One region of the Bradyrhizobium sp. USDA 4354 genome, then DNA from elsewhere that is predicted to be linked to it. Evidence: predicted binding sites of a transcription regulator. Region 1 holds the regulator's gene; each other region holds the start of a gene.

Region 1 (4,188 bases):
GCATTGTATTCTTCGACGACCTCGCCGAGAACATCGAGGGAGCGCGGGCGCGCGGTTTGAATACCGTGCATGTCACGTCACCGCGCGATGTCGGGAACGCACTGAAGGCACTGGGCATCTGAGGCCGATCGGCCGCGAGAACCCGCGCCGCGGTTCCCGGGAACTAAATTCTCAAATATGGGGAACCCAATCACTTCGTGCATTTTTGTACCGAGTTCCGGGAACGGAATACCACGCTCCGGACTCATCAGTCCGTTGGGACCTCTACATCGGACTGATCGACGTGCTGGGCAAAACCTATCTCACCAAGCAAGCCTCTCTCCTGCTTGAATTCGCCAAAACCACCTCGGATTCTGACCTTTCCGCCAAGCTGATCAGCAAGGCCGCCGACCTGAAATCCCAGGCCGATCCGCTGCCCGACAAGGATCAAGGTCCCAAAGCTCCCGACGTCACACTGGACGACGGCCTGGACCGACCGAGCGGGAGTTGACCGATGCTGGCCGTGGCGCTCGTCCTCCTCGTGCTCGCCATGGCCATCCTCTTGCCGGTCTGTCTCGCCTTCCGGATCATGCCGCGGCGGACTTGAGCTCCAACCTCGACCACGGAGATCACGCAGGATAAATCATCCTGTGGGCTGCTTTGCCTCGCGCCTGCACTCAGCTAGAACTCTCGCCGCCCATTTACCGATGTGCCCCCAGCAGGAGTTCACCCGTGGCCCTCATGCCAGTTTCTGACGCGCTTGCCGCGGTGCTGGCGGGTGCAGAGCCGCTGCCTGAAGAGATGGTTTCGCTCGAGGAGGCCCATCATCGCGTGCTCGCGCGCGACGTCGCGGCGCGGCGCACTCAGCCGCCGGAAGCCATGTCGGCGATGGACGGCTATGCCGTGCGCGCGACCGATGCGGCCACGATCGATTCCAGGCTGACGGTCACAGGAGAGGTCGCGGCGGGCCGTCCGTTCGCGGGAACGGTCGGCGCCGGCGAGGCCGTTCGGATCTTCACCGGAGGCCTCATTCCCGATGGCGCCGACGCGGTCGTGATCCAGGAGGACACGGTTGCCGACGGCAAGCACATCACGATCAAGGAAGCCGCGATTCCCGGTCGGCACATCCGCCCCGCCGGCGTCGATTTCTCTAAGGGCGACGTGCTGCTGCGCAAAGGAACCCGTCTCACCGAGCGCGATCTCGCGCTGGCCGCCGCAATGAATCACCCGCATCTCGCCGTCTGCCGCCGTCCGAAGGTCGCGATCCTCGCCACCGGCGACGAACTGGTGATGCCGGGCGCCACGCCCGGTCGCGGCCAGATCGTCTATTCCGATGGCTATGCCCTGCACGCGCTCGCCCGCAGCGAGGGCGCCGACACCATCGATCTCGGCGTTGCCGCCGATACGCTGGAGGCCACTTCCGCCGGCATTCGCCGTGCCCGCGAGAGTGGCGCCGACATCCTGGTCACGACCGGCGGTGCGTCGGTCGGCGACCACGATCTGGTCCAGCAGGCGCTCAAGGGCGAAGGCATCTCGATGGCGTTCTGGAAGATCGCGATTCGGCCCGGCAAGCCGATGATGCACGGGCGGCTCGGCGCAATGCGCGTGATCGGCCTGCCCGGCAACCCCGTGTCATCATACGTATGCGCCTTCCTGTTCATGGTGCCGCTGATTCGCGCCCTGTCGGGCCGTTCAGCGATTCATCATCACCGCGAGCGCGCCGTGCTGGGCCGCGATCTCGGTGCCAACGACCAGCGCGAGGATTATCTGCGCGCGCGCCTGGAGCTGCGCGGCGACGGCACGCTCGTCGCCGTTCCCGTCAACCATCAGGACTCCTCTCTGCTTGCGAATCTCGCTGCGGCACAGGTACTTCTCGTGCGCGCACCGTTCGCGCCGAAGGCCGAGGCCGGCACGCCTTGCGAGGTGCTGCGGCTCCCCGTCTGAGCAGCGCGGCCACACGCATTCCGAGAGTTTTGCGCTGTTCACCATAAATTAAGCAGTTGCGGAACACATATCGAACATATAGTGTCCGTTCATGATTTGTTTCGAGGATGTAGCGGCTTATCGCTGAATTCATCGTCTCGGAATCGAACGACATCAACCGGGGGACTTTGGTCGAGATGTTGACGCGCAAACAATACGAGCTTCTGCGGTTCATCAGCGAACGTCTGAAGGAAAGCGGCGTGCCGCCGTCCTTCGACGAGATGAAGGATGCGCTCGACCTGCGCTCGAAGTCAGGCATTCACCGCCTGATCACTGCGCTCGAGGAGCGCGGCTTCATCCGCCGCCTGCCCAACCGCGCCCGTGCCATCGAGGTGATCAAGCTGCCCGAGCTCCAGGCCGCCGCCGGCAATCGCCGCGGCTTCACGCCGAGCGTTATCGAGGGCAATCTCGGCAAGGTGCGCGCGAGCTCCAGCCCGCCTGTGGACGAGGGTGAGCGTCCCGTCGCGGTGCCCGTGATGGGCCGCATCGCGGCCGGCACGCCGATCGAGGCGTTGCAGACCCGCAGCCACACCATCAGCGTGCCGCCCGACATGCTCGGCTCGGGCGAGCACTACGCACTCGAAGTGCGCGGTGATTCGATGGTCGAGGCCGGCATCCTCGACGGCGACATGGCGCTGATCCAGCGCAACGAGAGCGCCGACACCGGCGACATCGTGGTGGCGCTGATCGACGACGAGGAGGCCACGCTCAAGCGCTTCCGCCGCCGCGGCGCCTCTATCGCGCTCGAGCCCGCCAATGCCGCCTATGAGGTCCGCATTCTTCCGCCGAACCGCGTGAAGATTCAGGGCAAGCTGATCGGGCTTTACCGGAAGTACTGAGCGGTCCTGCGGTCGTTCGACACCTATTGGAGCGGATCAGTATCCGCTCCGGCTGGATGGTCTTTCCGGTTCTGCTCAGATTATCCGGCCCCTCCTCCGGCGCTACATCCTCGGTATGCCGCGCGAAGCGACATTGCTTCGCAGCATGAGAGTTCGAGGAGAGGCCATGCGCCAGATCGTTTCATGGACAATCATTGCGGCGCTGATCGCAGCATCAGCGTCGCAAGTCGGCGCCACACAATCGCACCGCCATGTGCGCGAGCAATCGGCGACCAACGAGCATATCCGCAACGCGCGGAATGCAATCGCGCAGCCTCCGCAATCGAGCTGGCAATATTCGAGCTGATCGGCGCCCGCGGGGCGCTGACTTGCGCCTTCGGAATGCACAGATGTCGGCTTTGTTCCTATTGAATCCGGGAAAGATAATGTGATCGTGGCTTGCGGAGCCCAGCCGCAGATTTGCCTACAACAAAGCAGAGCGTTGCATACTTCCATCCTGATAGAGGCCTGCGCCTCCAAAGGAGTGCGGGTCGCTATCTTCGCATGAGGAGCATCCGATGTGTGACTATAGCCTGCATGCCGTCGCGACACGCCCCGCCGAAGTCGGCGAGACGATTGTCACGACAACCTTCCGTGGCACCTCGACACGCGGCTTCGCCTCCGAAGCCGACCTCTCCGTCGCGGTCTGCCTGCTGCCGGGAACGGAGCTCGCTTTCGCCGACAACGTTCGTTACGACAACCGCTGGATCTGGACGCGCACCGTCAACTCCCGCGTCGGCAAGTTCGGCAAGATCGACCCGCACATTCCCGATCGCCATCATGATGCGATCGAATTTCCCGACGGCAAATACGTGCTGGTGACACAGCTCGTCGAAGGCCAGCGCGCGACCGTGTTGCAGTTGCCGGTGACCCAGCCCCTTGGCGAGCGCGAGCACAAGCCGCAGATCGTCGCCGACACGCGGTCCACAATCACGCGCCTGCCGATCGGCTGACGTCGTCGCCCCGGCCGATGGGTCGAGCGCCAGGATTGAAATGCCATCGCCGGCCGCGGCCGGCGAGATGGTTTGGGTTGTGTCCTACGGAATCCCGTCGGACCGGCCTCCCTCCGCATCTATCCTCAATCGTCAGCCTGCAAGTCGGCCTCCGATGGCGTTGCGTCCCGATTGCGGGGCACGGCCGTCTTCGGCGCAAGGCTGCCGTCGAAATTCCCCTCGCCGGCGCCGGCCGGCAGCCAGGGGCGGCTTGCGCCCCTCGCCCTCACCGCCTGCACCGAGAAACCCTCTCCGCTCCGCGTCAGAGCCAGCGCGCCCTGACTGGCGAGACGCGGCCGATCGACCACCATCGCCGCGCAATCGGGCGGCGCGGGCCGCGCCGTCACCACCAACGC
Region 2 (4,188 bases), 130 kb from region 1:
GTCCTCGACCTCGCCCTCCTGCTCCATGATCACGGTGCGGCGCGGAGTGGCGAACTCGGCCTTCACCTCGGCGAGCTCGGTCTTGATGATGTCGAGAATCCGGGCACGCGAGCGCAGGATGTCGAGATAATCACTGATCTCACCGGCGAGCTTGGACAGCTCCTCGCCGATCTCGTCGCGGCCGAGCGCGGTGAGGCGCGCCAGGCGTAGCTCCAGGATCGCCCTCGCCTGCTCCAGCGACAGGCGGATCGTGCCGTCTTCGTTGATGCGGTGGCGGGGATCGTCGATCAGCGTGATGATGTCCTCGACGTCGCGCGCGGCCCAGTCGCGCGTCATCAGGGTCTCGCGTGCGGCGGCCGGCGTCGGCGAGTGCCGGATCACCTTGATGATCTCGTCGATGTTTGCGACCGCGATGGCCAGGCCGACCTGCTCGTGCGCGCGCTCGCGCGCCTTGCGCAGCTTGTACTTGGTGCGGCGGGTGACGACCTGCTCGCGGAAGCCGACGAAGATCGTCAGCATGTCCTTCAGGTTCATGGTCTGCGGCCGGCCGGAATCGAGCGCGACGGCGTTGACGCCGAAGCTCGTCTGCAGCGGCGTGAACTTGTAGAGCTGGTTCAGGACGACGTCAGGCACGGCATCGCGCTTGAGTTCGACGACGACGCGGTAGCCGTCGCGATCGGACTCGTCACGCAGGTCGGAGATGCCCTCGATCTTCTTTTCCTTGTAGAGCTCGGCGATGCGCTCGACCATCGTCGCCTTGTTCACCTGATAGGGGATCTCGGTGATGACGATCGCCTCGCGCTCCTTGCGGATCGTTTCGAAGGTGACCTTGCCGCGCATCACGATGGAGCCGCGGCCGAGATGATAGGCGCTGCGGATGCCCTGGCGTCCGAGGATGATGCCGCCGGTCGGGAAATCCGGGCCCGGAATGATGGCGTTCAGCTCGTCGATCGTCAGCGCCGGATTGTCGATCAGCGCGGCGCAGGCATCGATCACCTCGCCGAGATTGTGCGGCGGGATGTTGGTGGCCATGCCGACCGCGATGCCGCCGGCGCCGTTGACCAGGAGGTTCGGGAACCGCGCGGGCAGCACCACAGGCTCCCTTTCGGAGCCGTCGTAATTGTCCTGGAAGTCGACCGTGTCGTCGTCGATGTCCTCGAGCAGCTTCAGCGCGATCTTGGTCAGGCGCGACTCGGTGTAGCGCATCGCCGCCGGGGGATCGCCGTCGACCGAGCCGAAATTGCCCTGTCCGTCGATCAAGGGCGCGCGCATCGAGAAGTCCTGCGCCATGCGCACTAGGGCGTCGTAGATCGCCTGGTCGCCATGGGGGTGGTACTTACCCATGACCTCGCCGACGGCACCGGCGGACTTCTTGTGCTTCTTGTCCGGGGTGTCGCCGCGATTGTTCATCGCGAACAGGATACGGCGGTGGACCGGCTTCAACCCGTCGCGCGCATCGGGCAGCGCACGCGCCACGATCACGCTCATGGCGTAATCGAGGTAAGACTTCTTCATCTCCTCGTAGATCGAGACGGGGCGAATGTCCGAGGGTTGCGCCGGCTGGTCGCCGGGCTTGTTGTCGTCGTCAGCCAAGGGGAAATCCGGTGAGGTTTTATCTGGGAATCATATAGCGCATCGGGGGGCGGATAACCACCCTTGCAGCCCCCTCGAAAAGCGCTTTTTCCGCTTATTTTTCCAATAACTTAAGGCGCCAGAGCAGCGCCCTGGACACCGCCGGAATCGGCCCCTCCGGAATCACCCGCAACGCCGGCCTGATCACGCGGGAAGCGGCTCCTGTCAGCCGACTTCGCGTGGCGCAATATGGACCTCAGCCCAAACTTGAAGCGGGCCCGGAAAATCCGACCCCCCCCGCCAATTGGCAGGATTTGCTGACTAGACCGGAAACCGATCACGTGTCCCGGACGCGGTGCGGCGTGCAACGCTGCTCCGCCGAGCCGGGACCCAGGAAGCCACACCGCTGCAACGTGGGCCCCGGCTCTGCAGCGCATCGCCGCACCGGACGATGCTCCGCATCGCCTGGGGAGCGCTGCGCTGCGTCCGGGGCACGTTGACCTTCGTGCCCGCTCAGAACGGGATATCGTCGTCCATGTCGCTGTTGCGGCCACCGCCGGCGGCCACGGGGCGGCGCGGTGCGCTGCTGACGGGACCGGAGGAGCCGAAATCGCCGCCCGGCTCGTCGCCGAAGCTGCCGCCTCCTCCGCCGCCACCGCGGCCGTCGAGCATGGTCAGAGTCGAGTTGAAGCCCTGGAGCACGACCTCGGTCGAATACTTCTCGACGCCGCTCTGGTCGGTCCATTTGCGCGTCTGCAGCGCACCCTCGATGTAAACCTTCGCGCCCTTCTTCAAGTACTGTTCGGCGACCTTGCAGAGCCCTTCATTGAAGATCACGACGCGGTGCCACTCGGTTTTTTCCTTGCGCTCGCCGGTGTTCTTGTCGCGCCAGGTCTCCGAGGTGGCGATGCTCAAATTCGCAATCGGCCGCCCGTCCTGGGTGCGGCGGATTTCAGGATCCTTGCCGAGATTTCCAACCAGAATGACCTTGTTGACGCTTCCCGCCATCGCCGCTCTCCACTCCGAATGCCACTGAATTTCAAAAGGGCGAACCCGCTGCCCGCGTTCCTCTGCGCCTTGTCGAGGCGACCCTATACGCTTGCGGGCACCGATCAGCCCGCCACCCCCGAGGTTATCCCCACATATAGCATCACCCTCGGCTTTGTTCCAGATTTGTTCTTCGCAGCGACACGCCAAAAACATTCGGCCGCACGCCGGTGGAAAAGACGGCCCCTCGGATGGAACCTTTTCGGGTTCCCGCGAACGACGAAAAACACTTAACATTCATCAAGTTGCTGCCACCTCTGTCGGTCGCCGAGTGTGGCATTTCGGAGACGGACTCTGCCCTTTCCTTAGGCTACGATTGCCTCGGAATTAGTTCATATGGGCGTCGCGCCTGATCAGCCGCTTCGGGCACTTCGAAAAGCGGGCGAAACTGGGGAGACTGCAATGAATAAGATTCTGTTTAGTGCAATCAGTGCAATGGCGTTGGGCCTGGCGGCTCCGGCAAGCGCGGCGGATCTCGCTGCGCGTCCTTACACCAAGGCTCCGGCGCCGATGGTCGCCGCCATCTACGACTGGAGCGGCTTCTACATCGGCATCAACGGCGGCGGCGGCACGAGCCACAAGTGCTGGGACTTCGATGCTGGCGGCGGCGTCCTGGTCGGTGAAGGCTGCCACAACGCGACGGGCGGCACGGTCGGTGGCCAGGTCGGCTATCGCTGGCAGTCGGCGAACTGGGTGTTCGGCCTCGAAGGCCAGGGCAACTGGGCGGACTTTTCCGGCGACAACATCAGCCCGCTGACCGGCCTACGCGATCGCTCGAAGATCAACGCTTTCGGCTTGTTGACCGGCCAGGTTGGCTACGCCTGGAACAACGTGCTGCTCTACGTGAAAGGCGGCGGCGCCGTCGTCGGTGATCGCTATCGGAGCTACGATCTGGCGACAGGCCTCGAATTCGATCGGGCCAACGAGACCCGTTGGGGTGCCACGGTCGGTGCGGGCATCGAATTCGGGTTCGCGCCGAACTGGTCGGTCGGCTTCGAGTACGATCATATCTTCCTCGGCGACCGCACGATCAACTTCACCGGATCGGGCAATTTCGGCATCGCCCCGCTCGGTGTTGTCACGCGTTCCGAGCGCATCAGCCAAGACGTCGATATCGGCCTCATCCGCGTGAACTATCGCTGGGGCGGCCCGATGATCGCGAGGTACTGATATCTCGCTGATATCCTTCGAAAATCAAAGGCCGGCCTAGCGCCGGCCTTTTTGTTTGGGCGCAAATTCGCTGGGGAATAATAAGTCAGCAACCATCACCTTTTGCGGCTGTTGTGGCTTTTCAGTGACACAACTTGCGGCTTTGGTGGTGTAAATGCAGCGTCAGTTGGGCCGTTGAGTCCGCTGCCCTTCCGTCACGGAAGGCAACAACAGAAACTGGGACTGGGATTAAGTTGAAAATGAAGAAGGTTTTGTTGGCTTCGGCCTGTTTGTTTGCTCTTGCGGCTCCCGCGTCGGCTGCTGATCTCGCGGCCCGCCCCTACACCAAGGCTCCTGTGGCTGTTGCCTCGGTCTACAACTGGACCGGCTTCTACCTCGGTATCGTCGGGGGTGGTGCTT
Region 3 (4,188 bases), 2.5 Mb from region 1:
GTGGTGACGGTGAAGCCGGCCTCGTTCAAGCGCTGCCTCGCCAACCTCGTTACCAACGCGGCGCGCTACGGAAAGGCCATCGCCATCACCGGCCAGCGCGATCACCGTTATCTCACCGTCACGATCGACGACGACGGCCCGGGCATTCCCGCTCACTTGCGCGAAGAGGTGTTCAAGCCGTTCCTTCGGCTGGACAACGCCCGCAACCAGGACGAAGGCGGCACCGGCCTCGGCCTCGCCATCGCCCGCGACATCGCCCGCTCGCACGGCGGCGACATCACCCTCGGCGACAGCCCGATGGGGGGATTGAGGGCGAGTGTGAGGATACCGGTGTAGGCGAATGCGGCGCGGCGAGAGGCGCTCCAATCCTGCGGAGTTAGAGAAAGCATGAATGGCACGGACGGATTCGTCGCCAAATTCGTCTCACCGTTCGATGAGAGCGCAGTCATCATCGAGGATGATGGCAAGGTGGCCTATGCCTACATGCTCGATCGAAACGGGAAGATCTGTAGCGACGTGTGGCTCTACAATCGCTGCCCAACCCCGATTGAGCCTGAGTGGCACGACGCGGCGAACCTGCCGTTCGCCAATCCGGCGTCTTTCGTCAACGAAAGCTCTCGCTTCGTCCCTCCCGGCTCGACCCACGAATTCACCGTCGCGTGGAACGAAGCCGGCGGCCCTCTCGCCGCCAAAATTCTTCTACGCGATGACTATTTCGCGAGATTGGAAGCCGGGAGTAAGCCGGGCTGGTCAGCCTTGGCGGCCAAGGACGGTCCGTTGGCGCAGGTGTTGAAATAACACCCGCCTACTTCGGCAGCAGCGCCTTCAGCTTGTCCATGTCGCGCATGTTCATCTTGAAGCCGCCGGGCATGACGATGTCACCGGGCTTCTGGTCCGGCTTGCAGGCGCCGAGCCATTTGGCTTGCAGCGTCGTGGTGTTGTCGCGCCCCGCCGCGCCGGCGACGCCACCCTTTGCATGCGAGGTCGTCTTCACCGTGTAGGCCGAGTTGAAATCGCCGGTGATCTCGGCATGCGAGGCCGTGCTGACGCCGGCGACGCTGCACTCGGAATCGCTGACATAGCCGGTCGCGGTCTTCTTGATCTCCTGCTTGGCGCAGATCTGCTTGGCCATCGGGGAGACGTTGTTGCTCATCTCCTTGTCGACGGTCTCGTCGGTGCAGTGCTGCATGGTCATCTCGGGCACCGGGGAGCCAGTCGTGACCAGCTTCATTTCCCAAAGACCGGCCTTGCGCACCGGCAGGTCGTCGGCGCCGGCGCTGCCTGCCGACAACGCGAGGCAAAGCATCGAGCCGAGCAAAGCGAGTTTGCGCGTCATGTGGAAAGCTCCCGGCCGACAGTTGCGGCGTTACGACAGCGCCTCAGTAGAGCGTGCGGATCGGCCGATCGGCGGCGCCATAGGGCACCCAGCGGCAGGAGAACGAGATGTAACCGCCCTCATAGGCCTGCACGCCCAGGAATTTCGCGACCTTGCCGTAGCGGGCGCAATGATCGACCGCGACCTGACGCGCATCGACCTGGGTCGCCATCGAATAGGCGATGATGCCGCCGGTGTCGTTGCCCTTGAACGGCGGCACCGGAAGGATATCGGCGCGCGCCGGCTGGCTCGCCATCAAACCCGAGACAACCAGGCCGGCAAGAAGGCCCGCGGCCGCAATGATTCGCATTCCCGTCACTCCAATTGGCTGGCGCCAGTTTACGGTGCCGGGATGGAAGTGAAAAGAACCGACGGCCAATTGGCCGCGACGTCTTGGTCAACTCCTGGCGAAGTGTTGCCGCGCTGCACTTGACCTCCCCCGGCCTTCGCGGCACCGTCCGACCTTCGCAAGACCTTAGCTGTCCGGATTGATCATGCGCGCCCCCTCCCCGACGAAATCGCTCCGCTTTGCCGCCGTGCTCGGCCTCATGTTCGGGGCACTGTCGCTCGGAGAGGCCAAAGCCGCCAATCCGCTCGAGATGAATTTCTGGCTGAGCGGGCCGCGCTATGACGGCGCTGTCGCCGATTGCGACAGGGCCCTGCCGACGATCGCCACCCAGTTCTGGGAGAAGGAAAGCTCGTTCTGGAATTCCTCGTTGCAGATCACCGGCTTCTCCGCCGTTCACGAGGTCGCGTTTCGCCCCTGGCAGTCCGACAACATTCCGCGCCGCTACTGCACCGGCGACGCCATGCTCAATGACGGCAAGGTGCGCAAGGTGCATTTCTCGATCATCGAGGATGGCGGCTTCGCCGGCTACGGCAACGGTGTCGAATGGTGCGTGGTCGGCGTCGACCGCAACTGGGCCTATAACCCGGCCTGCCGCGCCGCCAAACGCTGATCCGAAGCGCGCCTGATTCGGGGTTGATCGGCCGGCAGACGACAGGCCGTCCAAATTTTGTTCTTGAAATGTTCCATTCGCCTGCTAGGCTGCGTGCACAGTCTAGTTGAGGGGCGTCGCCATGTTTCAGTCCAGATTGCGTTCGTTGTCCCGCCTGATGATCTCACTAACCCTTGCCGCGGGACTGGCTTTGCTCGCCGATGGCGCCAAGGCCCAGGACAAGCGGCAGAACGCGCCGGGCGAATTTGATTTCTACGTGCTGTCGCTGTCATGGTCGCCCTCGTTCTGCGAGGAGGCAGCCGAGCGCGGCGGCCGCTCGCAGATCCAGTGCGGCGGACGGCCCTACGCCTTCGTCGTGCATGGCCTGTGGCCGCAATATGAGAACGGTTTTCCGGAATACTGCCAGCGGCCGGCACCGCGGCTGAACCGAAACATCGTCTCCTCGATGCTCGACCTGATGCCGGCGCCGGGCTTGATCTTCAATGAATGGGACAAGCACGGCACCTGCTCCGGGCTCGAGGGCCGCGGCTATTTCGAGACGATCCGCAAGGCGCGCGCCGCGATCAAGATTCCGGCCGAGTATCTCGATCTGTCGCAGGCCAAGACGGTGGCGCCGGCGGAGGTCGAGGAGGCCTTCATCAAGGCCAATCCCGGTCTCAGCAGTGCCGCCGTCTCGGTCACCTGCAACCGGACACGGCTGTCCGAGGTTCGCATCTGCCTCAGCAAGGACCTGCAATTCCGCGCCTGCGACGAGATCGAGCGCCGCGCCTGCCGCCGCGAGCAGGTGACGATGCCGCCGATCAGGGGTGGGTAGCACGCTCTGGTGCCCCGGATGCAGCGCAGTGCGCCGCGAATGCGGCGTGGTGCGCTGCTGATCCGGGGCCCATCACGCAAGAGGAGGCTGGGTCCCGGCTCAGCGGCGCAGCGTTAAGCGCTGCCCCGCGTCCGGGACACGTGATCGTGCCTCTTTGCTCAAGCCATCACGTGGCGTAGTGCTGTTTTCATGAACTACCGTCACGCCTTCCACGCCGGCAGCTTCACCGATGTCATCAAGCACATCGTGCTGGCGCGCATCCTCACCTATCTGCAGGACAAGCCAGCGGCATTCCGCGTCATCGACACTCATGCCGGCGCCGGGCTCTACGATCTCGACAGCGACGAGGCGCGCCGCGGCGGCGAATGGCTGACCGGCATTGCGCGGCTGCTGCAGGCACGCCTGTCGAACGAGACCGCGGCGCTGACCAAGCCCTATCTCGACATCGTCCGCGCCTTCAATCCGAAGGGCGAGCTTAGGGCTTATCCGGGCTCGCCGCTGATCGCGCGCGGTCTGCTCAGACCACAGGACCGGCTCGTCGCCTGCGAGCTCGAGCCGAAGGCGCGGAAAGCGTTGATCGACGTGCTGCGCCGCGACGAACAGGCCCGCGTGGTTGATCTCGACGGCTGGGTGGCGCTGCCGGCCTTCGTGCCGCCGAAGGAGCGGCGCGGCCTCGTGCTGATCGACCCGCCCTTCGAGGCCAAGGACGAGTTCGAGCGGCTGGGCGACGCCTTCACGGCGGCCTTCGCGAAATGGCCGACCGGTATCTATGTCATTTGGTATCCGGCCAAGAACCGGCGGGCCACCGACACACTGGCCCAAACGGTGGCGCGGCTCGCAGCTGCAGCAAAGCCGCCGGGGAAATGCCTGCGCCTCGAATTCAGCGTCGCGCCGCAAGCCGACAGCACCGCCCTCACCTCCACCGGGCTCCTGATCGTCAATCCGCCCTATACGCTGCACGGCGAGCTCAAGACCATCCTGCCCGAGCTGGAAATACCGCTCGGCCAGGGCGGGGCTGCCAGATTCCGATTGGAGGTGCC

The links. The regulator LexA, encoded in region 1, represses DNA repair genes until DNA is damaged. The targets are predictions, from matches to a motif close to TGTTCNNNNTGTGTTCNG.
Region 2: the regulator LexA is predicted to act here: its motif matches at 2,736-2,753, upstream of ACVIIV_RS24630 (single-stranded DNA-binding protein).
Region 3: the regulator LexA is predicted to act here: its motif matches at 2,393-2,410, upstream of ACVIIV_RS12635 (ribonuclease T2 family protein).

The regions. Positions count from the first base shown of each region.
Region 1 is NZ_JBSSDC010000001.1:5,191,735-5,195,922, reverse strand. It holds gene ACVIIV_RS24065 (HAD family hydrolase) at 1-122, shown strand, start outside; gene ACVIIV_RS24060 (hypothetical protein) at 284-490, shown strand; gene ACVIIV_RS24055 (molybdopterin molybdotransferase MoeA) at 712-1,923, shown strand; gene lexA (transcriptional repressor LexA) at 2,100-2,801, shown strand; gene ACVIIV_RS24045 (hypothetical protein) at 2,968-3,147, shown strand; gene ACVIIV_RS24040 (hypothetical protein) at 3,359-3,793, shown strand; gene ACVIIV_RS24035 (ComEC/Rec2 family competence protein) at 3,919-4,188, opposite strand, start outside.
Region 2 is NZ_JBSSDC010000001.1:5,319,932-5,324,119, reverse strand. It holds gene gyrA (DNA gyrase subunit A) at 1-1,593, opposite strand, end outside; gene ACVIIV_RS24630 (single-stranded DNA-binding protein) at 2,086-2,580, opposite strand; gene ACVIIV_RS24625 (outer membrane protein) at 3,022-3,789, shown strand; gene ACVIIV_RS24620 (outer membrane protein) at 4,029-4,188, shown strand, end outside.
Region 3 is NZ_JBSSDC010000001.1:2,701,771-2,705,958, reverse strand. It holds gene ACVIIV_RS12660 (ATP-binding protein) at 1-336, shown strand, start outside; gene ACVIIV_RS12655 (hypothetical protein) at 388-798, shown strand; gene ACVIIV_RS12650 (DUF3617 domain-containing protein) at 806-1,336, opposite strand; gene ACVIIV_RS12645 (hypothetical protein) at 1,380-1,685, opposite strand; gene ACVIIV_RS12640 (hypothetical protein) at 1,870-2,334, shown strand; gene ACVIIV_RS12635 (ribonuclease T2 family protein) at 2,456-3,148, shown strand; gene ACVIIV_RS12630 (23S rRNA (adenine(2030)-N(6))-methyltransferase RlmJ) at 3,338-4,188, shown strand, end outside.